2 regions of the Methylorubrum sp. Q1 genome follow, and region 1 is predicted to be linked to the other one. Evidence: predicted binding sites of a transcription regulator. Region 1 holds the regulator's gene; the other holds the start of a gene.

Evidence for each region. Region 1 encodes HrcA, which represses chaperone genes, less so after heat shock. Its sites were predicted from a motif close to GTTAGCACTCNCNNNNNGNGAGTGCTAAC; they were not measured.
Region 2: a site for HrcA is predicted at 4,556-4,584, ahead of groES (co-chaperone GroES). Genes of this name have one in related genera too.

The regions. Positions count from the first base shown of each region.
Region 1 is NZ_SRHQ01000008.1:101,556-117,038, forward strand. It holds gene E4V01_RS09925 (DMT family transporter) at 1-465, opposite strand, end outside; gene hrcA (heat-inducible transcriptional repressor HrcA) at 695-1,762, opposite strand; gene E4V01_RS09935 (hypothetical protein) at 2,203-2,505, shown strand; gene rph (ribonuclease PH) at 2,843-3,556, shown strand; gene rdgB (RdgB/HAM1 family non-canonical purine NTP pyrophosphatase) at 3,553-4,188, shown strand; gene hemW (radical SAM family heme chaperone HemW) at 4,372-5,550, shown strand; gene E4V01_RS09955 (penicillin-binding protein activator) at 5,555-6,766, opposite strand; gene rsmI (16S rRNA (cytidine(1402)-2'-O)-methyltransferase) at 6,888-7,838, shown strand; gene E4V01_RS09965 (YraN family protein) at 7,822-8,208, shown strand; gene E4V01_RS09970 (response regulator) at 8,238-8,627, opposite strand; gene E4V01_RS09975 (ABC transporter substrate-binding protein) at 8,920-9,831, shown strand; gene E4V01_RS09980 (ABC transporter permease subunit) at 9,828-10,970, shown strand; gene E4V01_RS09985 (ABC transporter permease subunit) at 10,967-11,677, shown strand; gene ycaC (isochorismate family cysteine hydrolase YcaC) at 11,846-12,493, opposite strand; gene E4V01_RS09995 (L,D-transpeptidase) at 12,843-13,934, opposite strand; gene E4V01_RS10000 (extensin family protein) at 14,040-14,957, opposite strand; gene E4V01_RS10005 (M3 family metallopeptidase) at 15,155-15,483, shown strand, end outside.
Region 2 is NZ_SRHQ01000009.1:90,561-106,043, forward strand. It holds gene E4V01_RS10755 (MAPEG family protein) at 1-194, opposite strand, end outside; gene E4V01_RS10760 (ParA family protein) at 489-1,394, shown strand; gene E4V01_RS10765 (hypothetical protein) at 1,384-1,908, shown strand; gene E4V01_RS26160 (hypothetical protein) at 1,982-2,203, opposite strand; gene groL (chaperonin GroEL) at 2,464-4,104, opposite strand; gene groES (co-chaperone GroES) at 4,196-4,486, opposite strand; gene E4V01_RS10785 (magnesium transporter CorA family protein) at 4,701-5,705, shown strand; gene E4V01_RS10790 (MarC family protein) at 5,748-6,389, opposite strand; gene E4V01_RS10795 (lipopolysaccharide biosynthesis protein) at 6,566-8,026, shown strand; gene glcE (glycolate oxidase subunit GlcE) at 8,127-9,317, shown strand; gene E4V01_RS10805 (inorganic phosphate transporter) at 9,330-10,970, opposite strand; gene E4V01_RS10810 (hypothetical protein) at 11,298-11,507, shown strand; gene E4V01_RS10815 (hypothetical protein) at 11,607-11,792, shown strand; gene E4V01_RS10820 (hypothetical protein) at 11,801-12,103, shown strand; gene glpD (glycerol-3-phosphate dehydrogenase) at 12,100-13,614, shown strand; gene E4V01_RS10830 (mannose-1-phosphate guanylyltransferase/mannose-6-phosphate isomerase) at 13,602-15,035, opposite strand; gene scpA (methylmalonyl-CoA mutase) at 15,242-15,483, opposite strand, start outside.

The DNA.
Region 1 (15,483 bases):
TCCTTCGTCGGCGAATGCCGCGGCGCCGATCATGACGGCCACACCCAGGAGGCCGGTGAGCGCCCCCGCCAGCCTGTTCCCGGTCATCCGCTCGTCGGACGTCAGCAGGTGGGCGACGACGACGGTGAAGAGCGGTGTCGTGGCGTTGAGGATGGCCGCGAGCCCCGAGGCGATCTGGGTCTGCCCCCAGACGATGAGACAGAAGGGCATGACGTTGTTGAGGAGTCCCATCCCGAAAAAGGCAACCCAAACGTCTCGGCCGCGGGGGAGGCGGATACCGGCCAGAGGCAGGGCGGCATTGAGGATCAGCGCGGCCAATCCAACGCGCAGGACGACGAGCGTCAGAGGCGGCAGCGCGGACAAAGCCACGCCCGCGAAGAAGAACGATCCGCCCCAGAGCACGGACAGTCCGAGCAGCATCGCCCATTCGAACGGCGACATGGTGTGGTTGACGACGGTTGGCATGAGGAGGCTCCGGCAAGTCCGAGCCCGTGCCTACGGCCCCATCCCGACGCCGCGCATCCCGCTTCCTGCTTTCGAATCCCCCTGCGCCGCCGCTCGAGCCGCGTCCGACCCGATGGCATCAGGCCGGCATCTCCCGGTCTTTGTCTGAGGCGCATTCTTTCGACGAGCCGGTGATCGCCTCATCGCAATTCGCTTGCACGCGATACTCGGGAACGGCCGAAGCGACGCCCTACCGTGACCGGTCGAGCAACCCCGAGACCACGCGGGCGGTGTAGTCCACCATCGGCACGATGCGGGAATAGTTGAGCCGCGTCGGGCCGATCACGCCGACGACACCGACGATCTTCTGCGCGCTGTCGCGGAAGGGGGCGGCGATCATCGAGGAGCCGGAGAGCGAGAACAGCTTGTTCTCCGAGCCGATGAAGATGCGCACACCGTCGCCCTGCTCGGCCCGCGCCAGCAGCTCGATCACATCCTTCTGCGTCTCGAGATCGTTGAACAGCAGGCGGATGCGCTCCAAGTCTTCGGCGGCGCGCAGGTCGTCCAGAAGGTTGGCCTGTCCCCGCACGATGAGCTGGCGCGCCTCGGACGGGCCGACCGTGGTGGCGAGCCCGGCATCGACCAGACGCTCGGTCAGAGCGTCGAGCTCCTGCTTCATCTCCTTGCGGCCGTTCTCGATATCGGCACGCAGGGTGTCGAGGGTGCGGCCGCGCAGGCGGGCGTTGAGGAAGTTCGAAGCCTCTTGCAGCGCCCCTGCCGGAAGACCCGGCGGCAGATCGACGAGGCGGTTCTCCACCGTGCCGTCGATCGACACCAGAACCACGAGCGCCCGTTCGGCATCGAGCCGCACGAACTCCACATGCTTGAGCCCGGCATCGACCTTGGTGGTCAGCACCACGCCCGCCCCGCGGGAAATGCCCGAAAGCAGCGAGGACGCCTCGGCCAGGGCCGAATCGAAGGTGTGGCGCGAGGCGGCCGCCTGCATCTGCGCCTCGATGCGCGCCTTCTCGGCGAGATCGACGTCGCCGATCTCCATCATCGCATCGACGAAGAAGCGCAGGCCCAGCTCCGTCGGCAGGCGCCCGGACGAGGTGTGGGGCGCGAAGATCAACCCGGAATGCTCCAGATCCGCCATCACGTTGCGGATCGAAGCCGGAGACAGGCTCATCGGCAGAATGCGCGCGAGATTGCGCGACCCCACCGGCTCGCCGGTGGTGACGTAGCTCTCGACGATCTGCCGGAAGATCTCTCGGGAGCGCTCGTTGAGGGCGGCGAGCGCTTGGGTTTGAGGATTCACGATGGGCTAAAGGGCCTCGATCAAGGAGATGAGCACCTGACGAAAGCAGGATCCTGACGAATGATTGTGGGCGCTTGGGCGCCGCCGATCAATCCTGCTCTGCCGCGACGTTACGGACGAGCGCCGGACCACACCCAACCGGCGAACGACGCCCCGCGCGGCTTTAGCAGGCGGCTGCAGACGTCTGACGAGGGAGAACGATCATCTCCATCTCGGTCGAACTTCGCGCCGAGCGTGAGGCGTGCTGACGGGATGAAGCGTCGGCTGCCGCACTGCCCGACATCGACAACCGGCTTCCAGAGAATGGTTCACTCCGCCCCGAGACTTCTCCAGCAGCCTGCTAGCCGAGAAATGATTGGGATCGTTCTGCGTCCCCGCGGCGTTTCATCACCAGGGCGGCGTTTCGAACCGCGATTCGCCGCCCCATTACCCGAATGAAGATGGAGCTTCCGATAGTGCTGACTGGCGCACGAAAGACCCTGGTCAAGGTCGCCGCACTGGCGATTGCGGTCACCGGCTTGAGCCTCGCTTCGGCGCCGCGCGCTGCGCAGGCTGCCCCGCTCCCGATCCAAACCGAGGCGACCGCACCCGCTGGCGATATGATCGAGCAGGCGCAGTACCGCGGCGATCGCCGTCACTACCGCCGCCACATGCGTCACCGTGGTCATTGGCACCGCCACCACCGCTTCGGTGGCCCGCGCCATCACCACCACCGCGGTCACATGAACCACCGCCGCTGGTGACCGGCCGGAAGGTCGTCTGAAGGGCCGCCGTCGCGAGACGGCGGCTTTTTTCATGCCGGAGGCTGGTCTGGCGCGAAAAGGCGCGAGTCCAGGGACATCGTTCGAAGTCGCCTGAGCGGCTTCGCGGCGCGAAGAGCGCCGTACGGAGCGGGCTTTTGAGGACTTCGATCCTGAAAAGCATCGAACGGAGCGGAAGCCCGAAAAACCGAGACTGTTCGCGCAGGCGGGCGCCGGCGACGAAGGCCGGCACGAAACCAGGGCCGGGCGACGGTTGCCGCGGAGGCGGGCAGCGCCTAAGAGCCCGGGCTTCGATTTTCGATACGGGAGCTTACCAAGCATGCGGCCCTCGAAGCGCGCGGCGGACGCGATGCGCGACGTCACGCTGGAGCGGGCCGTCGCCCGCTACGCGGAAGGCTCCTGCCTCGTCACCTTCGGCAACACCCGCGTGCTTTGCACCGCCTCGCTGGAAGAGCGCGGCCCGCCGTGGCTGCGCGGTTCCGGCAAGGGCTGGGTCACCGCCGAATATGCGATGCTGCCCCGCGCCACCCACGAGCGCACCCGCCGCGAGGTCAATTCCGGCAAGCCGTCGGGCCGGACGCAGGAGATCCAGCGGCTGATCGGCCGCTCCCTGCGCGCGGTCACGAACCTGCCGGCCCTGGGCGAGCGCCAGATCACCGTCGATTGCGACGTGATCCAGGCCGACGGCGGCACCCGCACCGCCTCGATCACAGGTGCCTGGGTGGCGCTCCACGATTGCTTCGCCTGGATGCGGGCCCGCTCGATCATCTCGGTCGATCCCCTGAAGGACCATGTCGCGGCCGTCTCCTGCGGCATCTACAAGGGCCAGCCGGTGCTCGACCTCGACTACGCCGAGGACTCGGCGGCCGAAACGGACGCGAACTTCGTCGTCACCGGCAAGGGCGGCATCGTCGAGGTGCAGGGCACCGCCGAGATGGAGCCGTTCACGGACGAACAGTTCCTCGAATTGCTGCGGCTCGCCAAAGGCGGCGTGGCGCAGCTCGTCGAGCTGCAGCGGAAGGTCATCGCGTGAGCGGGCATCGCATCCTCTCGGGCAAGGTCGTCATCGCGACCCACAATGCCGGCAAGCTCGTGGAGATGCGCGAGCTGCTGGCCCCGTTCGGGGTCGAGGCGGTCTCGGCCGGCGAACTCGGCCTTCCGGAGCCGGACGAGACCGGCACGATGTTCTCGGAGAACGCGGCGATCAAGGCGCACGCCGCGGCCGAGGCCTCGGGCCTGCCGGCCTTCGCCGACGATTCCGGCCTCTGCGTCGATTCGCTGGACGGCGCGCCCGGGCTGTTCTCCGCCCGCTGGGCCGGCCCGGACAAGGATTTTTCCGGCGCGATGGCCCGGATCGCCGCCGAACTCGACACGCGCGGCGCCGCGGACCGGCGTGCCCACTTCGTCTCGGCCCTGGTTCTGGCGTGGCCCGATGGCCATACTGAGCTGTTCGAGGGCCGCGTCTTCGGTGATCTGGTGGAGCCGCGCGGGAACCTCGGCTTCGGCTACGATCCAATGTTCCGTCCCGAGGGCATGGACCGCACCTTCGGCGAGATCTCCTCGGAGGAGAAGCACGGCGTCGATTGGCAGACCGGCAACGCGCTCTCGCATCGGGCGCGGGCCTTCGTCGAGCTTGCGAAGGCGTGCCTGCGTCGGCCGGGCTGAGCTTCCGCTCGGCGTTTGGCGTGCATACATCAAGCGTGAAGAATGGAAGGCGCTCCGCTCGAACGCCGACATCCCATCCGCCGCCCTCACCCTGAGGTGGCCGCATTCGCGGCCACCTCAGGGTGAGGGCGGCGGGTTGGACGAGTGCGCGGTTCAAGCGGCTCGATGACACAAGACAGGCCGATGCCCCCCGCGACACCGCCCGACCATCCGACCCGCGACGCGGGATTCGGCATCTACCTGCACTGGCCGTTCTGCGCCGCGAAGTGCCCCTATTGCGACTTCAACAGCCACGTTCGCCATGCGGGCGTGGATCAACCGCGCTTCCTTGACGCCTTCCGGCGAGAGATCGCCCACGCCGCAGCACTCGCACCGGGACGGACGGTCACCAGCATCTTCCTCGGCGGCGGCACACCCTCGCTGATGGCGCCGGACACGGTGGCGGGCCTGCTCGATGCCGTGGCCGGAGCCTGGAGCGTGGCGCCGGACGCGGAGGTGACGCTGGAGGCGAACCCCACCAGCGTCGAGGCGACCCGCTTTCGCGGCTATCGCGCCGCCGGCGTCAACCGTGTTTCGCTCGGCGTTCAGGCGCTCGACGACGGCGACCTCAAGCGGCTCGGGCGGCTGCACAGCGTAGCGGAAGCGCTGGACGCCGTGCGCACCGCGGCGGCGCATTTCGAGCGCTTCTCCTTCGACCTGATCTACGCGCGCCCGGAGCAGACACCGGAGGCCTGGGCGGCAGAGCTACGCCGGGCGATCGATTATGCCGCCGAGCATCTCTCGCTCTATCAGCTCACCATCGAGCCCGGCACGCCGTTCTTCGGCCTCGCCCAGGCCGGCCGCCTCGTGCCGCCCGACGACGACGCCTCACGCGCCCTCTACGACGTGACGCAGGAGATCTGCGGGCTCGCGGGCCTGCCGGCCTACGAGATCTCGAACCACGCCCGGCCCGGTGCGCAGTCGCGCCATAATCTCCTCTATTGGCGCTATGGCGAATATGCCGGCATCGGCCCCGGCGCCCACGGCCGCCTCGTCCTGCCGCAGGGCCGTACCGGCACGCTCACCGAGAAAGCGCCCGAAGACTGGCTCGCCCGCGTCGAGCGCGACGGCCACGGCATCGTCGAGACGGAAATGCTGTCCGCCGAGGATCAGGGCGACGAGTTCCTGATGATGGGGCTGCGGCTGACGGAAGGCATCGACCCCGCCCGTTACGCGACCTTGAAGGGGCGCCCGCTCCAGGCCGATCGCCTCGACGCGCTGGTGAAAGACGGCCTCGTCGCGCGGCGCCCCGACGGCCGCATCGCCGCGACTGCCCGCGGCGCTCCGGTGCTCAACGCCGTGGTGGCGGAGTTGGCGGGCTGAACCGTCAAATCCCCGACGGCCCGAGCACCTTCGGGGCCGGGCTCACCACATTCGCCGCGTTGTTGCGAATCTCGTAGACCGCCAAGGTCCGCTCGCTGACACCCTCGGGCAGGAAACGGAAGGTACCGTCGAGGCCGGAGAAGCCCGCCGGGTTGGTGAGCGTCGCGTCGGCGAAGCGCTGCGAGCCGTATTGGCGCACCAGGGCGGCCGTGAGCGAGACGGAATCGTAGCCGAGCGAGGCGGTCCGCGGCGGCATCGTCCCGAAGCGGGTCTGATAGCGCTGGGCGAAACCGGCAAAGCCGGCCGTGTCGGGCGCGGCGAAGCGACCGCCCTGGAACGCGGCCTGCGACAGCACACGCGGGTCGTTCCACAGGGCGAGCCCGAGGGGTCGGACCCGCGCGGGCGAGAACCCGACCTTGGTCAGCGCGGGCGCGACGGCCATCAGGCCTTCGGCGGTGTCGGGTATGAACAGCGCGTCGGCCTGGGCGCCGCCCCCCGCGATCACGCCGCGCAGCCGGTCGACCGCCGGGCCGGGATTGCCCGCCGGGTAGCGCTCGATGCCGACGAGCCGGGCGCCGCGCCGGGCCACCGCCTCACGAAACTGCGCCTCGACGGCATTGCCGTAGGTCGTCTCGGGGATCAGCGCGGCGAAGGAGCGGCGACCGCCCGCGCTCGCCTCGTCGACGATGCGGTCCACCTCCGATTGCGGCAGGAAGCTGATGAGGTAGATGCCGCGCGCGGCCACCGCCGCGTCGGTCGAGAAGGCGATGACCGGCTTGCCCGCGCCGCGGGCGACGCCCCCGGCGGCCTGGACACTGGCGGCGAAGAGCGGGCCCAGCACCATCTCGGCGCCCTCGGCGAAGGCCGCCTGCGTCGCCTCGCGTGCGCCCTCCGGCGTGCCGCGGTCGTCCTTGACGAGGATCTGGAGGTTCGGCTTCTGGAAATCGTCGTAGGCGAGTTCGGCGGCGTTGCGCAGGGCGGCGCCGACCGCCGCCCCCTGCCCGCTCAACGGGACGATCAGCGCGACTTTCACCGTGCCCGCGCCGATGACATTGCCGGCAGTCACGGTGGGGTTGGGCTCGACCTCCGGCGCCACCCGAGCCGCCGGCCGCGGCGCGTCCGGAACGCCGAGGCAGCCCGCGAGCCCGATCGTGAGCCCGAGGCCGAGAAGCGCAGCACCCGCGCAGGCCGTCCACCGTCCGCCGCGTCGCGCCATCGCGACCCTCCTGTGCGAGCGCAATTCGCGGTCACGATGCGGAGGGGCTTGCGAAAAGTAAATGTGAGGCCATGCCTTTCCCCGGTCTCCAAAGGCGCGCGGGCATGGCATTGTCGCGGCGATGACACAGCGACTCGACAAGCGCTCCGAAGGGGCCCCGCGCAGCCCCGCCACCTTCACGGCCTTCGGCCTCGCCGCCGAGGCCGAGTCTCTGGCGCCGGGCCTCTACGTGGTGGCGACCCCCATCGGGAACCTGCGCGACGTCTCGTTCCGCGCTCTGGCGACGCTCGCCGCCGCGGATGCCGTGCTGGCGGAGGACACCCGCGTCACCCGCACCCTGCTGATGCATTACGGGATCACGACGCCGCTTCTCTCCTACCACGAGCATTCCAACGAGGCCGTGCGCGAGCGGATGGTGCTGCGGCTGAAGGCCGGGGAGACCCTGGCGCTAGTCTCCGATGCCGGAACGCCGCTGGTCTCGGATCCCGGCTTCAAGCTGGTCCAGGCGGCGATTGCCGCCGGCATCCCGGTGACGCCGATTCCCGGCCCGTCCGCGGTGATGACCGCCATCGTCGCCGCCGGCCTGCCGACCGACCGGTTCTTCTTCGAGGGGTTCCTGCCCCAGAAATCGGGCGCCCGGCGCAACCGTCTGGAGGCGTTGGCCACGATTCCCGGAACGCTGGTGGTGTTCGAGTCCCCCCATCGCCTCCCCGAGATGCTGGCCGATGCCGCCGCCACCCTCGGGCCGGAGCGGCCCGCGGCGGTGGCCCGCGAATTGACCAAGCTCTACGAGACCATCCGGCGCGACAGCCTGGGCGGCCTGGCCGAAGCCTTCGCCCAGGAGGGTCCGCCCAAGGGTGAGGTGGTGGTGGTCATCGGCACGGCACCGGAGGACGCCGCTCCGCGCGAAGCCGATACCGGGCTCGACGCCCGGATCGAGGCGGCGCTCGCCCGCCACTCGATCAAGGATGCGGCGGCGCTCGTCGCCGACGAGACCGGCCAGCCCAAGCGCGTCGTCTATGCCCGCGCCCTGGCGCTCGCCCGCCGGGCGGACGATGAGACCTCCGGCTGATCCGGAGGCGCGGCGCCGCGCCACCCACGGACGGGGCATCTCGGCCGAGGGGTTGGCGCTCCTGGCGCTGATGCTGAAGGGCTATCGGCCGCTCGCCCGGCGCTTCGCGGCCGCGGGCGGGGAGATCGACCTGATCGTTCGGCGCGGGCGCACCATCGCCTTCGTGGAGGTCAAGGCCCGTGCGACGCTGGAGGCCGCCGCGACCGCCATCGACGCACGCAAGCGGGCGCGACTGTCGCGGGCTGCACGGGCGTGGCTCGCGCGTCATCCGTTTGCCGCCGACGCGACTTTGCGGGCGGATGCCGTCTTCGTGGCGCCGCGCCGCTGGCCGCGCCATCTGCCCGATGCGTTCGAGATCGAAGGTTTATGAGCGTCCGGCCAGGAGCCGGCCGGGCCGTGTCAGCCCTCGGCGGCGGCGATGGCCGCGGCAAGGGTGCGCTTGAGGTCGGCTTGGCTGAACGGCTTCTGCACCACCAGCCGGTCGCGGAACGGCTCGCGGATGCCTGCGCCGCCGTAGCCGGTCGAGAACACGATGGGCAGGTTACGCTCGGCGATGGCCTCGGCCACCGGGTAGATCGGCTCACCCGCCACGTTCACGTCGAGGATGGCGACCGTGAAGCTCTCGCTGCGGGCCATCTCCAGGGCGGTCGCGAGCCGGGCCGCCGGCCCGACGATCTCACAGCCGAAATCGAGCAGCATATCCTCGAGAAGCATCGAGATGGCCGCTTCGTCCTCGACAACCAGCACCCGGGCGCCGGACAGACGATCCTCGTTCGAATCCACACTCACGCCGGATCGTCTTCCCTATCGATTCATTCCCGATCCGGAGCGCCGTCTCGAGTCTGTCAGTCGCGCCAGGATTGTTCCGGAGGAATTCCTTCCGGTACGCTTCGAGAGCGGATGAGCGACCCGGAAAACGCTGCCCGGCACCGCGAGCCGTCGCCCGTAAAGCTGGGCGTGTCAAGCGCCGCACCGCTCTGTCTGTGCTAGGCTGGTCAGCCCAATGTTATTCCGCAAAACATTTCCCGCCCATTGTCGCAACCTAGCGACAGCCCCGGCACGAGGCGATCCCCACTCAACCGTGAGTCGGCGGGGCCTGCTCGCCTCGGCCGCCGCCGCGATGCTTCCGGCCCGCGCCCTTGCCGCATCGGAGGGTCCGATCGTGATCGGTTCGAAGAGCGATACCGAAGGCGCGCTTCTCGGAAGCCTGATTGCTTTGGTCCTTGAGGATCTCGGCTTGCGCGTCGAGCGACGCCTCGGCCTCGGGCCCACTCTGATCGTCCGCTCGGCCCTGCTGGCCGGAGAGATCGACCTGTATCCCGAATATACCGGCAACGTCGCGTTCTTCTCCGGCACCGAGACCGATCCCGCTTGGAAGAACGCTGCGGAGGCTTACGGCCTCGCCCTGCGGCTCGACGCCGCGCACGGGCTGGTCTGGCTCGGTCGGGCACCGGCCAACAACACATGGCTGATCGCGGTTCAGGGCCGTCTCGCCCGTGAGCGGGGGCTCGCCACCATGGCGGATTTCGCGGGTGCCGTGCGGGAGGACGCTATCCGCCTCGCCGCCTCGACGGAGTTCGTGGAGAGTCCCGCCGCCCTGCCCTCCTTCGAATCCGCCTACGGCTTCTCCCTGCCGCTCTCGCGCATCGTCAGCCTGCCGGGCGGCGACACGGCGGTGACCGCCCGCGCTGCGGCGGAAGGCATCAGCGGAATCAATGCCGGCATGGTCTACGGCACCGATGGGGCGCTGGCTGCCCTCGACCTCGCCGTGATGAGTGATCCCAAGGGGGCGCAGATCGTCTACGAACCCGCCCCCGTGATCCGCGCCGCGACGCTCGAACGCCACCCGCATATCCGCGACGCCCTCGACCCCATCTTCGCGCGTTTCGACGCCGAGACGCTGCGGCGGCTCAACGCGGCGATCACCGTGGAGGGGCGCACCGCCGAGGCAGTGGCCAAGGCGTGGCTCGCTGAAGCAGCAAGCCGCCCGTGACGGCACGCCTCCTCGCCGGCCTCGCCGCAGCGGCTCTGCTCCCGGCGGTGTTGGCTGGGCTGCCCCTGCTGCATCTCGCACCGAACCGGCTGGTGACCGGTGCGCCCATCGCCGCGTCGGACGCGCTCGGCACCGGCCTCTGGCCCATCGCCGCCCTCGCCGCCGGGGGACTCGGCCTGCTCGCGGCGGGCCGGGGGCGGAGAAGTGCTGGTCTCGCCGGGCTCGCCTGCCTCTGCGCCCTCTTTCTCTTGCTGGCAGGGCTCGGCGCCGGAGCCGCGGACCTGACCGCCGGCCAGCCGTTCGCGACGCGGGCGCGCCTCGCCTCCGGCGCCTGGACCGGTGTGGTCGTGCTGGTCTGTGCGCTGACTCTGGCCGCTCGGCGCACCGGCCTGCCCGGCGGCGGCCTCATCGCGGCGACCGCCGTCCTGGCGCTGATCGGGGGCCTGTGGGGCGGCGGTCGCCTCAATGCGCTCTCGCTCGTCGTCGAGGGGCGCGCCCGGTCCGATGCCCTCGGCGCCGCCATCCGCGATCATCTCGTCCTCGCCCTCGGTGCCCTGGTGCTGGCCGCCGGTCTCACCGGGGGGCTCGCGCTGTGGCGTCGGGCGCGCGGGGTGGTCGAACTCACCGTCAGCGGATTGCAGCTCGTGCCGGCGGTCGCCCTGCTCGGCGGCCTCGTCGCCGGCCTCTCGGCGCTGCTCACGGCGGCCCCGGCACTGCGCGGCTACGGGGTCTCGGCGCTCGGCACCGGGCCGGCCCTGATCGGCATCACGGCCTACCTGCTCCTGCCGCTCTGGCGCGGCCTTCAGGCGGCAAACCGCGCCACCGGTCCCGATAGCCTCGCCGCCGCGCGGGCCCTCGGACTCACGTCGGGCCCGATCCTGACGACCATCCGCCTGCCGCTCGGGGCCCCGGCCCTCATCGGCGGCCTGCGGGTCGCCACGGTTCAGGCATTCGGTCTCGCGACCCTGGGAGCGCTGGTCGGGGCGGGCGGCCTCGGTACCCTCGTCTTCGACGGCATGGCGCAGTTCGCGCCGGACCTGATCCTGCTCGGCGCCCTACCGATCATCGCGCTCTCGCTCGCCGCCGAGGGGGCGCTCGGCAGGCTGGAGGCGGCGATGCGCCGACGGTGGCCGCGATGAACCGCGTCGCCCCGGCCCTCGGACCGCTCGCGCTCGGCCTTGCGCTGGCGGCTGCGAGCCATCCGGCCTTTGCCGGTTGGATCGGCGCAGGCGGCCGACCCCTCACCGTCGGCCACATGACCGAACTGGCGCTCAACCACCTCACCCTGGCCGCGACCGGACTCGCCCTGGTCGCCGCACTTGGAATCGGACTCGGCCTGATCGCCACGCGGGCGCGCTTGGCGGGGTTTCGGACCAGCATCGACACGCTCGTCGCCTTCGCTCAGGCGGTGCCGCCGGTCGTCGTCGTGGCCCTGGCTCTGCCGGTGCTCGGCTTCGGCGGGCCGCCGACCCTGCTGGCGCTGACCGCCTACGGCATCATGCCGACCCTGCGCGGCACGGTCGGCGCGCTCGACGCCGTGACCGCCGAGGCCCGCGAATCGGCCCAGGCCATCGGGCTGACGCCGACGCAGACCCTCATCCATATCGAACTGCCGCTCGCCGCCGCGGGGCTCGTGGATACGCTGCGCACCGCCCTGATCCTCGCCGTCTCCGTCACCGCCGTCGGAGCGCTGGCAGGGGCCTCGACGCTGGGCACGCCGATCGTCGCCGGGCTCCAGAACCAGAACATCGCGGCGATGCTCCAGGGCGCGCTGGCGACCGCGGCGCTGGCCTTCCTCGGGGATGCGCTGTTGCTTGCGATCGGAGGGATGCTGCGGCGGGACTGAGCAGTTCGGGTCAGGGGACGACCGCCCTTCGAGCGGCCGACGCCGACCGCCTCTCTCGCGATCGCCGCGGCTTGACGCACCGGCCCGGCCGCTCGATCCAAGACGGCGCTCCGGGCCCGGCTTTCGCATCATCGCGAAAGCCGGAGGCGACCTCTCGGGACGGCGCGTTCAGGCGCCAGTCGCTGCGGGCGGGACGGAGCCGCGGACGGCGGCATAGCTCGTCATCAGGTTGCGGTAGTCCGGAATGTGGTCGCCAAGCAGCGTCGCCAGCCCTTCGACATCCCGGCGCCAGTCGCGGTGCAGTTCGCAAGCGACGGCGAACCAGTTGACCAGCTGCACGCCGGCCGCCGACATCCGGTTCCAGGCTCCCTCACGCACGACCGGATTGAAGGTGCCGGATGCGTCGGTGACGGCAAACACCTCGTAGCCCTCCGCGATGGCCGAGAGGGCCACGAAGGCAACGCAGACCTCGGTGACGACGCCGGCGATGATGAGCTGCTTGCGGCCCGTCGCCTTCACGGCGGCGACGAAATCGGGGTTGTCCCAGGCGTTGATCTGGCCGGGCCGGGCGATGAAGGGCGCGTCCGGAAACTTGGCCTTCAGCTCGGGCATGATCGGACCGTTCGGGCCGTCCTCGAAGCTGGTGGTGAGGATGGTCGGGAGCTGGAAATAGGCGGCGAGATCGGCGACGGCGAGGACGTTGTTCTTGAATCGGTCGGGATCGAAATCGCGCACCAGCGACATCAGCCCGGCCTGATGATCGACCAGCAGGACGACGGCTTGGTCGAGGTCGAGGCGGTTGTAGGGCTTGCTCATCTCGGTCTCCATCGGGGCGGCCTGTGCGGCGCGGCGTCGATGGAGAGACTATGACACGGTGCTCTAATCACCGAAACGGAAACGATCGAAACGGATCGTTTCAGGAATGAAAGCATGATCGCGGGATGATCGCCGCGGGTCCATCCGTACCCCGTCACGGCGGACGTGGTTGGCCCATCACACGAGATCTCGGTGCGGCGCTCGAACCACGATGGTGGCGAGCCCACGCCCCTCGAAGGGCGCTCAGGTCTCGCCGCCGGCATCCACGCGCGGCAACCGGACTTCGAGCGGGGCCAAGCAGCTTTCGGCTTCGCATCGCCGGCCGGCCGGCCAGCCGGCAACGAGCCTCCTACTTGTCCAAGAACTCGACCTTCGCGCCCTTCTGCGTATGGCTCGCGAGGTCGCGCGCGTCCCAGTTCGTGAGGCGGATGCAGCCATGCGACTCGGTCTTGCCGACCTTCTCCGGCTCCGGCGTACCGTGAATGCCGTAGGAGGGAATCGACAGGTCGATCCAGACGAGGCCGACCGGGTTGTTCGGCCCCGGATGGATCGAGAATTTCTTCGTCGCCTTCACGCCTTTGAACTTGTACTTCGGGTTGTAGGTGTACCAGGGATCGAAGGCGACGGCCTTCACCTTCGCCGACCCGTCCGGCGCCGGCTTCTCCGAACTGCCGATCGAAGCGGGGTAATCCGCCGTCAGTTTGCCGTCCTCCGCAAAGGCCCGCACCCGCTTCGTGCGCTTGTCGACCTCGATGCGGGTGACTTTGGGGGCGACCGGCGCGCCCTCGACCTTGCCCTCGCCGAGCGGCGGCACGGCCGCGACGACCAGCGTGCCGCCGGCCTTGTCGAGGGGCACGTTCGGGTTGAGGGCGGAGAGCAGGTCGCGCTGCATGTGGAAACGCTCGGCCAGCATCTCGCGGATGTTGGTGTAGCGCATCGGCCCGACCTCCGCCTGCTCCTCCATCTTGGGCGGCATCTTCTCGACGAAGGGGCCTTTCACGTCCTCTTCCGTGATCGTGTACTGCGTCACGACCGGGTCCTTGCCGGTGGCCTGGAGCCGGTCGAAGACTTCGCGGGTGAGGCGGTCGCCCGGGGGCAGCCCTTGCGCCGCGGCGAAGGCCTTGAGCGCGCCGCGCAGATTCTCGCCGTCGCGCCCGTCGATGGCGCCGGGGGAGAAGCGGGCCCGGTCGAGCAGCACCTGCACCTTCACCAGTAGAGGGTCGGGCTTCTTCTCCGCCTCCTTCTTCGCCCCGGCTTCCTTCTTGGATTTCTTCGCCGGCTTGGATGCTGTGTCCGGCTTGGCCTCTTCCGACACCTCGTGGAACGCCGCGTTCTCGATGGCCTCGCGGGTCAGCTCGGGCGCTCCGGCATCGGCGGCCTGCGCGGCTACCGACCATACACCGAGCGCCGCCAGCGCTCCTCGCATCCACACCCGTCCCATCGCCCGCTCACGCTCCTCGACCCACGACGAGAGGAAGCGATGGCCAAGCGCTACCGTTCCCGCGGCGAATGGCGCTTCGTCATGCGTCCGGTCCGGGAAAACCGCCTACTGGCAGAGACGGTGCCCGGCATTGCGCTCGCGCAGGTCGAGATGCAGGTGGTTTCCGTGCGCGGCGTCGCTGCCCGGCCCCAGCACCGTGCGGAAGAAGGTGCAGGCGCCCACGCGCGCCGAGGCCAGGAAAGCCGCCTCCGGCGTGCCGTCCGGCGCCGCCGTCACCTTGAGGCTCGCGCGCTTGGTGAAGCCGTAGCCCATCACGTCGATGGCGTTGGCAAAGCTGTGCTCGCTGAGCTTGGCGTCGGTGTCGTGGTTCTGCCCGCGGCAGACATAGGTGCCCCCGAGCGCAAGACTCTTCAGGCTCTCGCCGAACTCCTTTTGCGCCGCGACCTGCACCTCCGTCGTCCAGCGCGCCAGCGCCTCCGCGGCCCGGCAGGTCAGGGTGGCCGCCGGCTCCAGCGCGACGCCGTCGGCAAGTGCGGTGACGGTGAGAGGATGCGGCGCGCTGCACTGGCCGTTGCCGAGCGGCGACGCCGCCTCGAAGTGCGCGCCGAGCCGCTCCAGCCGGCGCCGGCAGGCGGTGTCGTCGGGCGCCGAGACCTTGAGGGCGAGCGCCGACTCGCCCGACAGCTCCGGCGGCCGAGCCGGCGGCAGCGGCGCCTCCGGCAGGGCGGCGGGTGCGTCCTTCGTGTCGTTGGTGGTCTTCGTCTCCTTGGGCGGCTCGTCCGGTTTCGTCACGGCACCCTTGTCCGGGCCGGTGCCCAGTCCCGGCGGGCGCTCCGGCGGCAGCGGCGTCACCTGCGGGGCGGGCGGCACGAGGTCATCCGGGCGCGCCGGCGGCTGGGGCGGCGGCAGCGGCACCGTCGCGGGCGGCGGCTTGGCCGGATCGGACCATGCCGGGTCCGGCGGAAGGGCGAGCCCGGCGGCGAGGAGGCACGCGAGAAGGGAAGCGAGGGTGGAAGGCTTCATGCCGTGTGTATCCCGCTCGCTCGGCCGCAACCCGTCCTCCCCTCATCCGCCGCCCGGCCGTTCCCAGCAAGGACGCGGCGGCCACGCCCGGCGAAAACGTGAAAGAACCGGGCGCAGGCGGCTGTGGCTTTGCGCCGCTCGACCCACAAACCTATGCTCGACGCTTCACTCTCCGACGCGCCCCGAAAGTTTTGCCCATGACCGCCGACACCGCACGCGACCTCCCCGAGGGTACGGAGCCCGGCCGTGGCGGCGCGCAAGCCAACCCGTTCGACGCGTCGGATTGGGCGACGCCGTTCGGCCTGCCGGATTTCGAGGCGATCCGGCCCGAGCATTACGTGCCGGCCTTCGCGCACGCCCTGAAGGCGCACGAGGCCGAGATCGCGGCGATTGCCGGGAACGAGGCGGCGCCGAGCTTCGCCAACACGGTCGCGGCGATGGAACGCGCGGGCTACGCGCTCGAGCGCGTAGCCAACGTGTTCTTCAACTTGACCGGCAGCAACTCCAGCCCGGAGCTTCAGGCGAT
Region 2 (15,483 bases), on a different contig from region 1:
ATCAGCAGCAGGGTCAGCGGCACATATTCCTGGAAGTTGCCGTGCGAGCGGATGCGCCGCTGGAGCGCGTCCTGCCCGCCATCGCCGAACAGGACGCTGCCGGTGAGCCGGCCAGCGATCACCCATCCGGTCAGTCCGGCATAGATCAGGCCCAGAATCGCGGCGTAGAAGGCCGTGGTGGTCGGAAAAATCACAGGGACAACCCTTGGATCGGAGGGGCGACCCGCCGTGTGGCGGATGTCGTTGGCCCTTCGCAAGATAGGATTGTCGGCGCCGTGTTCCGCCCATACGGGCGATCACGAAGGCGTATCCCCGACGCGACGGTCGCCGACGGGCCCCCACGCCGCTCGGCGCGGCGGGCGATGGGATACATTAAGCATTCTACCGAAAAGTGTCGTCGGCCTGTGGCGGAAGGCGATGCGCTAGGATGGCGTGATGCGGCTCGGCCCGGCGGCGGAGCGTTGCTGGCGAGAGGGCCGCTCAGGAGGATGTCGGTGGGCGGCAAGCTGATCGCGGTGGCGAACATGAAGGGCGGGGTCGGCAAGACCACCACCGTGGTCATGCTCGCCGAGGCGCTGGCCGCCGACGGGGCGCGGGTGCTCGTGGTCGATCTCGATCCGCAGGCGAGCGTATCGGTCTGCCTCGCGGGCGATGCGCTGCTCGGCGAGATGATCGTCCACGGGCGCACGCTGGAGGCCTATCTCGCCCTCAAGCTCATCACCCGCCACAAGCCGAATCTCTCCGCCCGTATCCAGCCCGGTGTGAGCCTGACCATCCACAAGAACGCGCCGCTCGCGCTCTCGCTGCTGCCGTCCGGCCCGCATCTGCGGCTCGTGGAGCGGGAGATTCTTTACGAACTGACGGAGCGGAAATTCTCGATGCACGCCATCGACGAGAAGCTGTGGAAGGTCTTTCACGACGACTTCGTGCCGCTGGCGGCGAACTACGACTACGTCTTCTTCGATTGCGCGCCGGGTATCTCGCCGATCACCGAGGTGGCGGTGCGCGCGGCCGACCTCGTCCTCGTCACCTCGATACCGGACTTTCTCTCGACCTACGGGCTCAACGCCTTCGTCGAGACGGTCTGGCGGCGCACCAGCCGGCAGGCGAGCCATATCGCCCCGAAGAGCGCACCCTACGTCCTCGTCACCCGCTTCCAGGCCCAGGTGCGCCAGCATCAGCGAACCCTGGCGCGGCTCCAGGCGGAGGCGCGGGCCGAGGATGCCGGCTTCCGTTTGCTCGAAACCCGCATTCCTCAGGCGGCGGCGCTCGCCGACGCGCTGGTCCCGGCCGACGGGGCGCCCCCGACTTTCACCGCCAAGTATGGCGCCCATGTCCCCAACGTGCTGATCCCGCTGGTCGCGGAAGTGAAGGAAATCCTCCATGGCCCTTGATGTCGATGGCTATGCCGTGTTGCAGGCGATGGCCTCTGCGCCGGAAGCGTTTCCCGACATCCGCACCGAGATTCCCAAAGCCGCCCGTGCCCTCGTCGTGAAGCAGCTCAAGGCCCGGTCCTTGCGCGCGGCATCGCTGCGCCTGATCCGCGAGGTGCTGGGCAGCGAGACCCTTGCCCTGATCGCCGATGGGATGTCCGAGGCCGACGTGAAGGGGGTGGTGTCCCGCCTCGATCCGCATCACCCCTCGCTGAAGACCGCGACGCCGGGCTGGCACCGCCACCGCCTCAGCGCTCTGGCCGCCGGCGACGCGCCGTTCCGCAAGGGCGAGACCCGTGCCGAAGGCAGTCCGGCGAAGCCGCGTGCGGGCGAGACGCCCCCGGAGCGCGCCCTTGCCAGCCGTCCCTTCTCCGCAGTGTGGGACGGCAAGGACCACGATGCGCCGCCCGTGAAGGAAAGCCGGGAGAAGAAGGACAAGGAGAAGGAGCGAAAAGGAAAAAAGAAGAAGGGCTGAAGCCCTTCCGTCCAAGCGTTGTTGTGACGCGCATTCTTTCAACGATCCGGTGATAACTTCGTCGGAATACGCTCTAAGCTTCCGGAAACAGCACCGCGTAACGCGTTTCGAGGGCGGCGAGCCGGCCCTGCCCTTCCAGGACCGCGACCCGGTGGCGCCGCGTGACGTCGAGCAGCCCGTCGGCCATCTCGGCCTCGCCGCAGAGCCGGGCACGATCCGAGATCTGGGAGATCTGATCGGCCATCAGGCTATCGATCCGTATTCCTTCGGTCAGCACCTGCATCAGACGCAGCATCGTCTCACGGGCGTGGATCGAAGGCGTCGATGGGTCAGGTATACGATCCGTCACGGTACTCGCAAAGGTCAGGCCGACAACGCTCCGACGCTGCCCGAGGCTCGGCACCTCCGGCCACTGCATAGGATAAACCCTGCCCGCTTTCCCGGGGAAACGTCCGTGCAGCGTCACTTCATCAGGGGCGGTCCGCGAGCTCCACCGACGAAAAAGGGGCCGCCTTTCGGCGACCCCTCTTCCGTTCTTCGACCGGGTGCGTGGACTTAGAAGTCCATGCCGCCCATGCCGCCGCCGCCCGGCATCGCCGGGGCGCCGCTGTCCTTCTTCGGCGCGTCGGCGACCATGGCTTCCGTGGTCACCAGCAGGCCGGCGACCGAGGCCGCGTCCTGAAGGGCGGTGCGCACGACCTTGGCCGGGTCGACGATACCGGCCTGGATCATGTCGACATACTCTTCGGTCTGCGCGTTGAAGCCGAAGGTCTCGCCGCCGTTGTCGGTGATCTTGCCGACGACGATGGAGCCCTCGACGCCCGCGTTGCTGGCGATCTGACGGATCGGGGCTTCGAGCGCCTTGAGGACGATCTTGATGCCGGCCTGGACATCCGGGATGTCGGACTTCAGCTGGGCGACCGCCTTCTTGGCGAGCAGCAGTGCGACGCCGCCGCCGGGGACGATGCCCTCTTCCACCGCGGCGCGGGTGGCGTTGAGCGCGTCGTCCACGCGGTCCTTCTTCTCCTTGACCTCGACCTCGGTCGCGCCGCCGACGCGGATCACCGCGACGCCGCCCGCGAGCTTGGCCAGACGCTCCTGGAGCTTCTCGCGGTCGTAGTCCGAGGTGGTCTCCTCGATCTGCGCCTTGATCTGGCCGACGCGGGCCTCGATGTCGGCCTTCTCGCCGAGACCGTCGATGATCGTGGTGGTCTCCTTCTCGATGCGGACGCGCTTGGCGCGGCCGAGCATCGGCAGGGCGACGTTCTCGAGCTTGATGCCGAGATCCTCGGAGATGGTCTGGCCCTTGGTGAGGATCGCGATGTCCTCGAGCATCGCCTTGCGGCGATCGCCGAAGCCCGGAGCCTTCACGGCCGCGACCTTCAGGCCGCCGCGCAGCTTGTTCACGACGAGGGTGGCGAGCGCCTCGCCCTCGATGTCCTCGGCGATGATGACGAGCGGCTTGCCGGTCTGCACCACGGCCTCGAGCACCGGCAGCATCGGCTGCAGCGAGGAGAGCTTCTTCTCGTGGATGAGGATGTAGGGATCCTCGAGTTCGGCGACCATCTTCTCGGCGTTGGTCACGAAGTACGGCGAGAGGTAGCCGCGGTCGAACTGCATGCCCTCGACGACGTCGAGCTCGGTCTCGGCGGTCTTGGCCTCCTCGACGGTGATGACGCCCTCGTTGCCCACCTTCTGCATGGCGTGGGCGATCATCTCGCCGATCTCCTTGTCGCCATTGGCGGAGATCGTGCCGACCTGGGCGACCTCTTCGGAGGAGGCGACCTTCTTGGCGCGGGCGGTGATGTCCTTCACCGCGGCGGCCGTGGCGAGGTCGATGCCGCGCTTCAGGTCCATCGGGTTGATGCCGGCGGCCACGTACTTGGCGCCCTCGCGGACGATGGCCTGGGCCAGCACGGTCGCGGTGGTGGTGCCGTCACCGGCGATGTCGTTGGTCTTCGAGGCCACTTCGCGCACCATCTGTGCGCCCATGTTCTCGAAGCGGTCGGCGAGCTCGATCTCCTTGGCGACGGTGACGCCGTCCTTGGTGATGCGCGGCGCGCCGAAGCTCTTCTCGATCACGACGTTGCGGCCCTTCGGGCCCAGCGTCACCTTGACGGCATCCGCGAGGATGTCGACGCCGCGCAGCATCTTGTCGCGAGCATCGGCGGAGAAACGTACGTCTTTCGCTGCCATGTGAGTTTACCTCGAATGATGGAAGGGGCCCTGAAGCCGGCCGAGGGCGGAGCCCTGGCGGCCTCGAAGGGCGGTGGAGGGATTTCGCGCCTTAGAGGGCGACGACACCCATGATGTCGGATTCCTTCATGATGAGGAGATCCTGGCCGTCGATCTTGACCTCGGTGCCGGACCACTTGCCGAACAGCACGCGGTCACCGACCTTCACGTCGAGGGCGTTGATGCGGCCCTGCTCGTCACGAGCGCCGGGGCCGACGGCGACGATCTCGCCCTCTTGCGGCTTCTCCTTGGCGGTATCCGGGATGATGATGCCGCCTTTCGTCTTCTCTTCGCTCTCGATGCGACGGACGACGACGCGGTCGTGCAGCGGACGGAACTTCATGAGCTGCCCTCTTGCTTCGGAATGGCGGTTGGTCTTCATGCGGTCGGGACGACCGCGCTCCACCTGATTGTTAGCACTCCAAGCAAGTGAGTGCTAACGACGCTGGCGAGATAGGCGCGCGGCGTTTTCGAGTCAAGGCGCAGCTTCTTCCCGGCTGCGGCGGTTTCGCGCGAATTTCTCGCGCGGCTGGGACGGACGGGGACACATTCTCCCGATGATGAGCCTTCATGGGGCCAACGGCGCGGTCGAGCACGGCGGCGCCGGAGGTGGCGCGAGCCTGCCCGATCACGCGGTCTGGATCGACCTGAACGATCCGACGGCCAAGGAGGCCGCGCAGGTCGAACGCAAGACGGGCATCCGCGTGCCATCGCGCGCGGCGCTGAGCGAGGTCGAGTCGTCGAGCCGCTTGCGCCGCAACCGCGACGGCCTCTCGCTCTCGACGCCGATGGTGACCTTCGACCGCTCCGATTTCAGCCTGAAGCCGCTCGGCTTCCTGCTCACCGCGGACCATCTCGTCACCGTGCGCTTCCACGACATGCGCGCCTTCGCGGCGGTCCGGAAGCGTGTGGACGAGGGTGACGGCGACGGCAGCACCAGCACGGGCATGTTCCTGCTCGTGGTCGAGGAACTGGTCGACAACCTCGCCGACCTTCTGGAGGAGATGTCGAGCGACCTCGATACGCTCTCCACCCGCATCTTCGATTTCGATTCGGGCGCCCGGCCGGGTGCCCGCAAGGGTGACACCACCGCGCCGAAGCGGCGCGACCTCGCGCTCCGCCGCCTGCTCCGTTCGGTCGGGCGCCACGGGAAGTCCCTGTCGAAGGTCCGCGCCAGCCTGCTCGGGCTCGGACGCATCATCGTCTTCGCCAAGAGCGAGTGCGGGCAGACCCTCAAGGAGGGCGACGCGCCGCGCTTCGACACGCTGGCGCAGGACATCGCCTCGCTGGACGAGTTCGAGACGCGACTCTCCGAAACCGTCCAGTTCCTGCTCGACGCGACGCTCGGGCTCATCAACATCGAGCAGAACAACGCCTTCCGGGTTCTCACCGTCGTGTCCGTGGTCGGCGTGCCGCCGACCCTGGTGGCCTCGCTCTACGGCATGAACTTCAAGCACATGCCCGAACTCGATTGGGCCTACGGCTACCCTTACGGCCTCGCCCTGATCGTGATCTCGGCGATCGTGCCGCTGCTCTATTTCAAGGCGAGGGGCTGGCTGTAACGGTTGCCGAGAGGCGCCGCCGTCGCGGGGGCTCTCCGCGACTCAGTGGCTGAGGCCGGGGAACAGGTTCCGCAGGCTCGTCACGATCATCTCCATCGCAACCGCGGCCAGGATCATGCCCATCAGACGGCGCGTGATCGAGGTGGCCGTCGCGGACAGGTGGCGGCCCAGCCAGGGGGCGGAGATCAGCGCGACCGTCAGAAGCGTGAGAAAGGCGCCGACACCGAGCGCGAGTTCCGGCCATTTGGCCTGCGCCTTGGCGGTGTGGCCGAACACGATGAGCGTCGCGATCGTCCCCGGACCGACGAGCAGGGGGATGGTCAGCGGGTAGATGGCGACGCTTTCCGCCTCGACCCGATCTTCCTTTTCCTTGGGGCTGCGGCCGTGCGTCTGGTTCGATGAGCCCTGCAGCATGGAGAGCGCGATCATCAGAACGATGAGCCCGCCCGCGAGACGGAAGTCGTCGACGCTGAGTCCGAAGGCATCCAGGACGGCCTGCCCGGCCACGATCGAGACGAGGCAGCCGATCGTGGTCCCGACAGCGGCCGTGACGGCAACGCGCCGCCGCACGGCGTCGGAAGCGCCATCGGTCAGGGAGAGGAACACCGGCACATTCGCGATCGGGTTCATGATGGCGAACAGCGCGGCGAAGACCTTCGTGGCGAAGGACAGATCGACAGACATCGCGCACCCCGGTTTCAAGCTCCAGCTCCATAGCACGGCTCTGGCTTCGGCCCGGCGCCGGGCCCGCAGGCCGCGATGGGTCGTCACGCCGTCGCCCCACAATTCAGGCTTTGTTGGCGGCTAGCTGCGAGTCTTGTCCTCAGGCTCCAGGCTGAGCGAGCAGCGCACCCCGTCCCATGGCCGTCATCGCCGCCTTCGTCCTCAATGCCGGGCTGAACTTCATCCTCGGCATCGCCATCGCCCGAATGCTGGGGCCGGCCGATTTCGGCCGGTTCGCCCTGGCGACGGCCGGTGCGGTCGTGCTCAACACGATCCTGTTCGAGTGGCTGCGGCTCTCCGCGACGCGGTTCTACTCGGCGCGGGTGCGCGAGGCCGAGCCCTGGATCCGCCAGGGTCTCGACCGGGCTTACTGGGTCGTCGCGCTGGCGCTGTTTGCCACCGCCGCCCTCTGCGCCGGGCTCGGGATCGCCGTCAATCCGACCCCCGAGGGACGTCTGGTCATGACCGCCGGCACGATGGTCGCGGCGATCGGCATCGGGTTGTTCGACTATCACGCGGCGCTCGCCCGCGCCCGCTTCATCGGCAGCGCCTATCTCCGGCTCGTGGTGTGGAAGAACGTCCTGGCCTTCGTGCTGATGGCCGGCACGGCATGGCTGTTTCCGCAGCCGGTCTGGGTGCTGATCGCGGGGGGCTTGAGCCAGTTCCTGGCGGTGCTGCCGATGCGCAAGATCCTGGGCGACGGGCTCTTGGGGCACCCGCCCGCCATCACGCCTGACCGGGCGCGAAAAACCTTGCGGCTGTTCGCGGCCTACGGTTTGCCCTTGATCGCGGCCAACGCCGTCTATCAGATCATGCCCTTCCTCAACCGCGCCGCCATCGCCGGCACCGCCGGCTTTGCCGAGGCCGGCTATTTCGCGCTCGCCGCCGATCTCGGCTCGCGGGCCTTCTCGACGCTTGGGGCTGCGCTCGACCTGCTGCTGTTCCAGATCGCCGTGCAGGCCGAGGAGCATCATGGCCGCGAGGCCGCCGAGACCCAGGTCGCGCGCAACATCGCCATCGTGGTGGCGCTGCTCCTGCCCTGCGCCGCCGGCTATTGGGCCGTGACGCCGGCACTCCAGGCACTGATCGTGCCGGAGGAGTTTCGCGGGCCGTTCGCGGACTACACCGACCTGCTGATCCCGGGCCTGTTCTGCCTCTCGATCATGAACTTCGCCCTCAATCCCATCTTCCAGATCCGACGCCGGACGAGTCCGGTGGTCGCCGCCGCGCTCATCGGGCTGGCCGTCAACACCGTCGGCCTCGTCCTGCTGCCGCGGATGATGGGACCGCAGGGCGTCGCCGTCGCGCAGACCTTGGGCCTCGTCGCGGCGGTCGCCGTGCTCGGCCTGCGGGCACTGACGGGGATCGAGCGCCTACGCCTGCCGGGTCGCGACCTGGCCCTCACCGCCGCCGCCTGCCTCGCCATGGTTCTGGCCGTGCTGCCGTTCCGCGGCCTGGAGCCGGCGCTTGCCCTGCCCGCCTGCATCGCGGCCGGAATGCTCGTCTACGGGGCTTTCGTCTGGTTCCTCGACATCGCCGGCCTGCGCAGCGCCGTGCGCCAGCGTTTCCCGAAGCGGCTGCCGGCCGCCGCGCGATAGGCGCGGACCTGGCGCAGACTCGGCTTGCCACCTCAGGCCAAACGGGGTTTGAGTCCGGGAGCTTCTCGAAGCTCCAGAAAAATCCCACGGGACGGAAACGATGACCTCATACGCGCCGGCGAGCGAGCAGGAGGCGGCTGCCATCGTGGCGCAGGCCGCCGGCCGGTCGGAACCGCTGCGTCTCGTCGGCGGCGGCACCAAGGCGGCGCTCGGCCGCCCACCGCAGGATGAGGCGACGCTCGCCGCGACGGGGCTCACCGGCATCACGCTCTACGAGCCGGCCGAGATGGTTGTCGCCGCGCGTGCCGGCACGCCGCTCGCCGAAGTCGAAGCACTGCTGGCCGGGCGCGGGCAGATGCTGCCGTTCGAGCCGATGGATCACCGCCCTCTCCTCGGCTCCAGCGGCGAGCTGACCTTCGGCGCGGTGGCGGCGGCCAACAATTCCGGCCCCCGCCGCATCAATGCGGGCGCAGCCCGCGACAGCCTGATCGGCGTGCGCTTCGTCAACGGCCGCGGCCAGCCGATCAAGTCCGGCGGGCGGGTGATGAAGAACGTCACCGGCCTCGACCTTGTGAAGCTGATGGCCGGCTCCTGGGGCACGCTCGGCCTGCTGACGGAGGTCACCTTCAAGGTGCTGCCCGTGCAGGAGCAGGTCGCGACCCTCGTGCTGCCGGGCCTTGCCGATGCCGCCGCGGTCGAGGCGCTCGCCACCGCCCTCGGCTCACCGTTCGAGCTGACCGGCGCCGCCCACTGGCCTGCCGGTGTCGGCGGGCCGGAGCCGCGCACGCTGATGCGCGTCGAAGGCTTTGCCAAGTCGGTCGGTTACCGCCTCGGCGAGCTGCGCCGCCTGCTGCGCCGCTACGGCGAGGCCCGGGTCGTCGAGGGCGAGGAGAGCGCTGCGCTCTGGCGTGCCGTGCGCGACGCGACTTCGCTCGCCGAGCCGCGCGAGTCCGCGATCTGGCGCATCTCCGTCGCTCCGACCCGCGGGCCGGCGGTCGCCGCGGCGATCGCGGCCGAGCGCGCGGCGCGCTGGTTCTACGATTGGGGCGGCGGCCTGATCTGGCTCGCCACCGATGCGTCCGACGATGCCGGCGCCGCCGTGATCCGCGCCGCGGTGAAGGCCGCCGGCAGCGGTCACGCGACCCTGGTGCGCGCGCCCGAGACCCTGCGCGCGGCTGTCCCCGTCTTCGAGCCGCTGCCCGAGCCGCTGATGCGCATCAGCGCCGGCATCAAGGCCGCGCATGATCCGGCCGGCATCTTCAACCCCGGCCGGATGTATGCGGGCGTGTGACCGAATGCGGCCTCAGAACACGAAGCGCAGGCCGGCATAGAGCAGCCCGGCCAGGGTGATCGCCGCCGGCAGGGTGAGCAACCACGCGGCGGCGAGGTTGCGCATGGTGGCCCATTGCAGGCCCGAGCCGTTGGCGGCCATGGTGCCGGCGACGCCGCTCGACAGGATGTGGGTGGTCGAGACCGGCAAGCCGTAGGCCTCCGCGAGGCCGATCGTGCCTGCGGCCGTGATCTCGGCGGACGCGCCCTGCGCGTAGGTCAGGTGCTTCTTGCCGATGCGGCTGCCGACCGTGACGACGATGCGCTTCCAGCCCACCATCGTGCCCAGGCCGAGCGCCAGGGCGACCGAGACCTTCACCCAGGTCGGGATGTAGCGGGTGCCATCGTTCAGGCTCGTCTCGTAGGTCTTCAGCACCTCCGCCTCCTCGCCGACGAAGAGGGCCTCCCGCTTCTTCAGGCTGTGGATGGCGTCCGAGGTGAGAAACATGTCGTTGCGCAAGTTCGGCGTCGCCGCCGCCGGAACGTGGCGGATCGCGCCGTACTCCTTCACCTTCGTGGCGATGTCGTCCGAGAGCGCGGCCAGGGCCGCGTAGGTCTCCGGCCGGTCGAGGTCTTTCTTCCCCAACGCCCCGGTGATCTGCGCGCGCCCCTCGGCCGGGCTCGGCATCGGGGCTTGGTCCGCCCGGTTCTGGAACACCGTCCGGGCGCGCTCCGAGACTTGCACGAAATGCGGCGTCGCCGACTCGGACATGGTCCGGTTGAGCGCGTAGGCGGTGGGCGCGGCGCCGATCAGGATCAGCATGATCAGGCCCATCCCCTTCTGCCCGTCATTGCCGCCATGGGCGAAGGAGACGCCACCGCAGGTGAGGATCAGTAGAGCGCGGATCCAGAGCGGGGGCGGCGTGTCGCCCTCCGGCTCTTGGTAGAGGGTGCGGTTGCGGATCACGAACCGCATCGTCAGCAGCAGCAGGGCCGCCATGACGAAGCCGACGAGCGGGCTGAACAGCAGGGCGCGCAGCACGCTCCACGCCTGATCCCACGGGACGCCGGAGGTGTCCGAGCCTTCGGTGGCGAGGAGCTGGTTGGCAAGGCCCACACCGAGGACCGATCCGATCAGCGCGTGCGAGGACGAGTTCGGCAGGCCGAGCGCCCATGTCCCCAGGTTCCACACGATTGCGGCGATGAGCAGCGCGAAGATCATCGCGTAACCGGCAGACGAGCCGGACTTCAGCACCAGTTCCACGGGCAGCAAGGTAACGACGCTGTAGGCGACGGCACCGGTCGAGACGAGGACGCCGAGAAAGTTGAAGACGCCGGAATAGACCACGGCGACGACCGGAGGCAGGCTGTGGGTGTAGATCACCGTCGCGACGGCGTTGGCGGTGTCGTGGAAGCCGTTCACGAACTCGAAGCCGAGGGCGATGAACAGTGCGAGGCCGAGCAGGGCGAAGGCACCGATCGCCAGCGGTGGCTGGCCGGCGGCCTGCATGTCCGTGATCAGGTTGAAGAGCGCGTAGCCGAGCCCTCCCACCAAGACGAGCAGGAAGAGGGCGGTTCCCCCCGGATGCATCTGGCCGTCGAGATCGGGGCCCCGTGGCGCGCGGGCTTCGATCGGTGCCGGACCCCGGTCCTGCAGGCTGAGCGCGTCTGACATTGAACCTCGAAGGAATCGACCCCGGCCCTCGACGATGCCGGGCACCGGGCCATCCGGTCTCGGACCCGGTCGCGGCCGGTGGTGCAGCGGCGCCCGCCCATCGACCGACACAACGTCAGGCTTACAAATGCCGCTCAGTGGGGAGGTTCCGTGAAGTTTCGATGACACGGATCAAAAGCAGATTTGGGCCGCAATCTCTTCCGGTCGTCGACCTCCCTGCCCTTTATCGGCTGATCTTGGACTGATGACGGGCGCTGCGCATGGCGGCATTCACGGTGGCATCAAGCCATGAGACGCCGGGGTTCGGATCATCGTAGAAGTACGTTCATGCTGACGCTCGCGCTCTCGCTCGCTCTCCTCGTCGTGGTGATCCTCATCATCGTCCGGCGGCGCCACCTCACCCTTCTCATGGGGTTGGGCAGCCTGATCGCGGCCCTGCTCGCCATGCTCTGGCTGCAGGATCTCGGGCTCCTGCCCGGCTCACAGGGCCCGTTGACTCACACCCGGCCTCTGACGCTGGATGACAGCCACCGATGACGGCGCTGCGGAGGGCGGCCAGGGAACTCTCCCGGCCTTCGCGCGTCTGCCGCGATGAACCGGCCTCCGCTCCGAGGCTCGTCGGATTGGAGACGTCCCTTGCGCAACCTTCTCCTGCTTCTGATCGTGCTCGCAGGCGGCTTCGTGCTGACGGCCATGTATGTCGCGCCGAACCAGCCCGAACTGCGGGGCTGGTACGAAACCAATGCCTGCCCGCATCTCGACCGGATCAGCCCGAAGATCTGCGAGCCGATCCGGGCCGCACGAGGCACGAGCGCGATCTGAGGCCCCGCTTGCGCCGAGCCTTCGACTGGTTCTTCCGCGACCGGCGTAGCGGCGCCGTCGTGATCGGCCAATGGCCGAACCTCCCGCTTTGGATCTTCGCCGCGGCCTCGGCCCTGGAATGGCTGCTCGAGGCGGTGACGCCCGGCCTGCCCGCTCCGGTCTTTGCGGGCCTTCGCATCGTCGCGCTCCTGAGCCTCACCGTCTGGGCGGTCGATGAGATCGTCCGCGGGGTCAATCCGTGGCGCCGCTGCCTCGGGGCCATCGTGCTGATCGGGATCGTCGTGAGCGTCAGCGGTCTGGGCCGCCTGTGAGCGACCCGTTCGACCTCCTCGTCATCGGCGGCGGCATCAACGGCGCCGGGATCGCCCGTGATGCCGCCGGCCGGGGCTTGCGCGTCCTGTTGTGCGAGCGGGGCGATCTGGCCGAACACACTTCGTCGGCCTCGACAAAACTGATCCATGGCGGCCTGCGCTACCTCGAACAGTACGAGTTCCGGCTGGTGCGCGAGGCACTGGCCGAGCGCGAGCGGCTGATGCGATTGGCACCCCACATCGTCTGGCCCTTGCGCTTCGTCCTGCCCTACGATGCGGGGCTTCGGCCGGCGTGGATGCTGCGGCTCGGGCTCTTCCTCTACGATCACCTCACCCGCCTCAAGACGCTGCCGGGTTCGACATCGTTGCGCCTCGATCGCGACGCGGCCGGCGCGCCGCTCCAGAAACGGCTGACGCGGGGCTTCGCCTATTCCGATTGCTGGGTCGAGGACAGCCGCCTCGTCGTGCTGAACGCGCTCGACGCCGCCGAGCACGGTGCGCAGATCCGCACCCGGACCGCCGTCGAATCCGCCCGTCGCGATGACGGTGCCTGGACCGTCACCCTCTACGATTCCGACAAGCGGCGGCGGGAGAGCGTGCGGGCGCGGGTCGTCGTCAACGCCGCCGGACCGTGGGTCGGCGAGACCCTGCTGCGGACGCTCTCCATCGAAGCCCGGCCGAAGGTGCGCCTCGTCAAGGGGAGCCACATCGTCGTCCGGCGGCTCTATGAGGGCGATCAGGCCTACATCCTGCAGCAGCCCGACCGGCGCATCGTCTTCGCTATCCCCTACGAGCGCGACTTCACCCTGATCGGCACCACCGATGTGGCGCATGAGGGCGGCCCTGGCCCGGTCGCCATCTCGGCCGAGGAGACACGCTACCTCTGCGCCTGCATCAACCGCTCGTTCGAACGGCAGATCGGCCCGGACGACGTGGTCTGGAGCTTTTCGGGGCTCAGGCCCCTCTACGACGACGCCGCAGCGAATGCCTCGGCGGTCACCCGCGATTACGTGCTCGAACTCGATACGGACGGTCCTCCGGTCCTCTCGGTGTTCGGAGGCAAGATCACGACCTATCGCCGGCTCGCCGAGCACGCCCTCGACCGGCTGGGGCCGCACCTGCCCGGCCTGAAGCCGGCCTGGACCGGGACCGCCCCCCTGCCCGGCGGTGACATCGACGGCGCGGATTTCGAGAGGTTCCTGGCAAGACTGGTCGCCGAGCGTCCCTTCCTCCCGGAAGCGACCGCCCGCCGGCTCGCACGCGCCTACGGCACCCGCTTGGATCATCTGCTCGGCGATGCGCGGGCGCTGTCCGACCTCGGCGAGACCTTCGGCGGCGATCTCAGCGTGCGCGAGGTCGATTACCTCGTGCGGCACGAATGGGCGCTCACCCCCGACGACATCCTGTGGCGGCGCTCGAAGCTCGGGCTCAGGATCGGCCGGGCCGACGTCGCGCGGCTCGGGCGCATTCTCGCCGCCCGGTCGGCCGATCCCGGCGCTCAGCGCCCGTAAACGTCCTCGACGCGGATGATGTCGTCCTCTCCCGTATAGGAGCCGACCTGTACCTCGATCAGTTCGAGCGGGATCTTTCCGGGATTGGTCAGCCGGTGCATCGAGCCGATCGGCAGGTAGACCGCCTCGTTCTCATGCACGAGCACGATCGAATCGTTCAGCGTCACCTCGGCCGTGCCCTTCACCACCACCCAGTGTTCGGCCCGGTGGAAATGCTTCTGCAGCGAGAGCCGCCCGCCCGGCGTCACCATGATCCGCTTCACCTGGAAGCGCTCGCCGATATCGATACGCTGATACCAGCCCCAGGGGCGGTACATCCGGCGGTGGGCATCCGCCTCCGGATGCGCCTTCTCGCGCAGCACGGTGACGAGATCCTTGACCTTGCCCGATTTCGCCTTTGCTGCGACCAGCACCGCGTCGGGGGTCGCGACCACCACGACGTCGTCGAGTCCGACCACCGTCGTCAGCCCGTCGCCCTCGCTGTGCACGAGGCTGCCCGTGGTCTCCACCAGTTCGACGCGGCCGCGCACGGCGTTGCCCTGGGCGTCGCGCTCCAGCACCTGCCAAACCGCCTCCCAGGTGCCGACATCGGACCACGCGAAGGAGACCGCGAGCACGCCCGCGCGGGTCGTGCGCTCCATCACGGCGTAGTCGATCGAGGTTTTCGGCGCCCGCGCGAAGGATTCGGCCTGGAGCCGCACGAAATCGAGATCGGTCGCGGCGTGGTCGAGGGCGCCGCGGGCGGCTTCCAGCACTTCCGATGCGTGCGCTTCCAGCTCGGCGATCATCACGTCGGCGCGGAACAGGAAGTAGCCCGAGTTCCACAGGGCGCCCTCCCCGATCAGACGCTCGGCGCCGGCCGCGTCCGGCTTCTCGACGAAGCGCTCGACCCGGTGAAGACCCGGCGCATCGGGAAGCGCGCCGCCGGTGCGGATGTAGCCGTACTCGGTCGCGGGCCGGGTCGGGGTGATGCCCAGCGTCATGATCTGGCCGAGTCGTGCGCCGACGGCGGCCGCCTGCGCGGCTCTCGCGAAAGCGGCGGCGTCCTCGATCACGTGGTCGGCGGCCATCACCAGCACCACCGTCTCCGGCCCGCGCCGCGCGCCGTGGAGCGCGGCCACCGCGACGGCCGCCGCGGAGTCGCGCCGCTCGGGTTCGAGCAGGATGTCGGCGCTGATGCGGCTCTGCGCGAGCTGCTCGGCGACGATGAAGCGGGACTCGGCCGAGGCGATGACCGTCGGCCGGGCGAACACGGCCGCATCGGCGACGCGGCGGACGGTGGCCTGAAAGGTGGAGGTCGCGGGATCGACCAGCGGCGTGAACTGCTTCGGCATGCTCTCGCGCGAGGCCGGCCATAGCCGCGTGCCCGAGCCGCCGCACAGGATCACGGGCAGGATCTTTTCGTGGTCTGCCTCGGCCATTGCCCAGTCCGTCGCGTATCGAGAGGCGCCAGCCGGTTGGACACAGATGCGGGAGCGGCGGGCGCGAAAAGTGACCCTGCCGTCTTAGCCGATCCACCCGCACGCCACCACGATGCAGGCCATGGGGCCTGCGATTCAGGTAAATCCGCGAGAAACCCGGATGAGGAACGGCGGAGGCATGAGCCTCCGCCCGGCCTTTGGAAACGCTACTCGGCCGCCTGCCGCTCGCCGTAGCCCAGGCGAATGTTGAGTTCGCCCAGAAGCTTCACCGCCGCGTCCGCGATCACGGTGCCCGGCGGGAAGATCGCTGAGGCGCCCGCGGCGTAGAGAGCATCGTAGTCGCCCGGCGGGATCACGCCGCCGACCACGATCATCACGTCGTCGCGGCCCTCCTGCTTCAGCGCGGCCTTGAGTTCCGGCACCAGCGTCAGGTGGCCCGCCGCCAGTG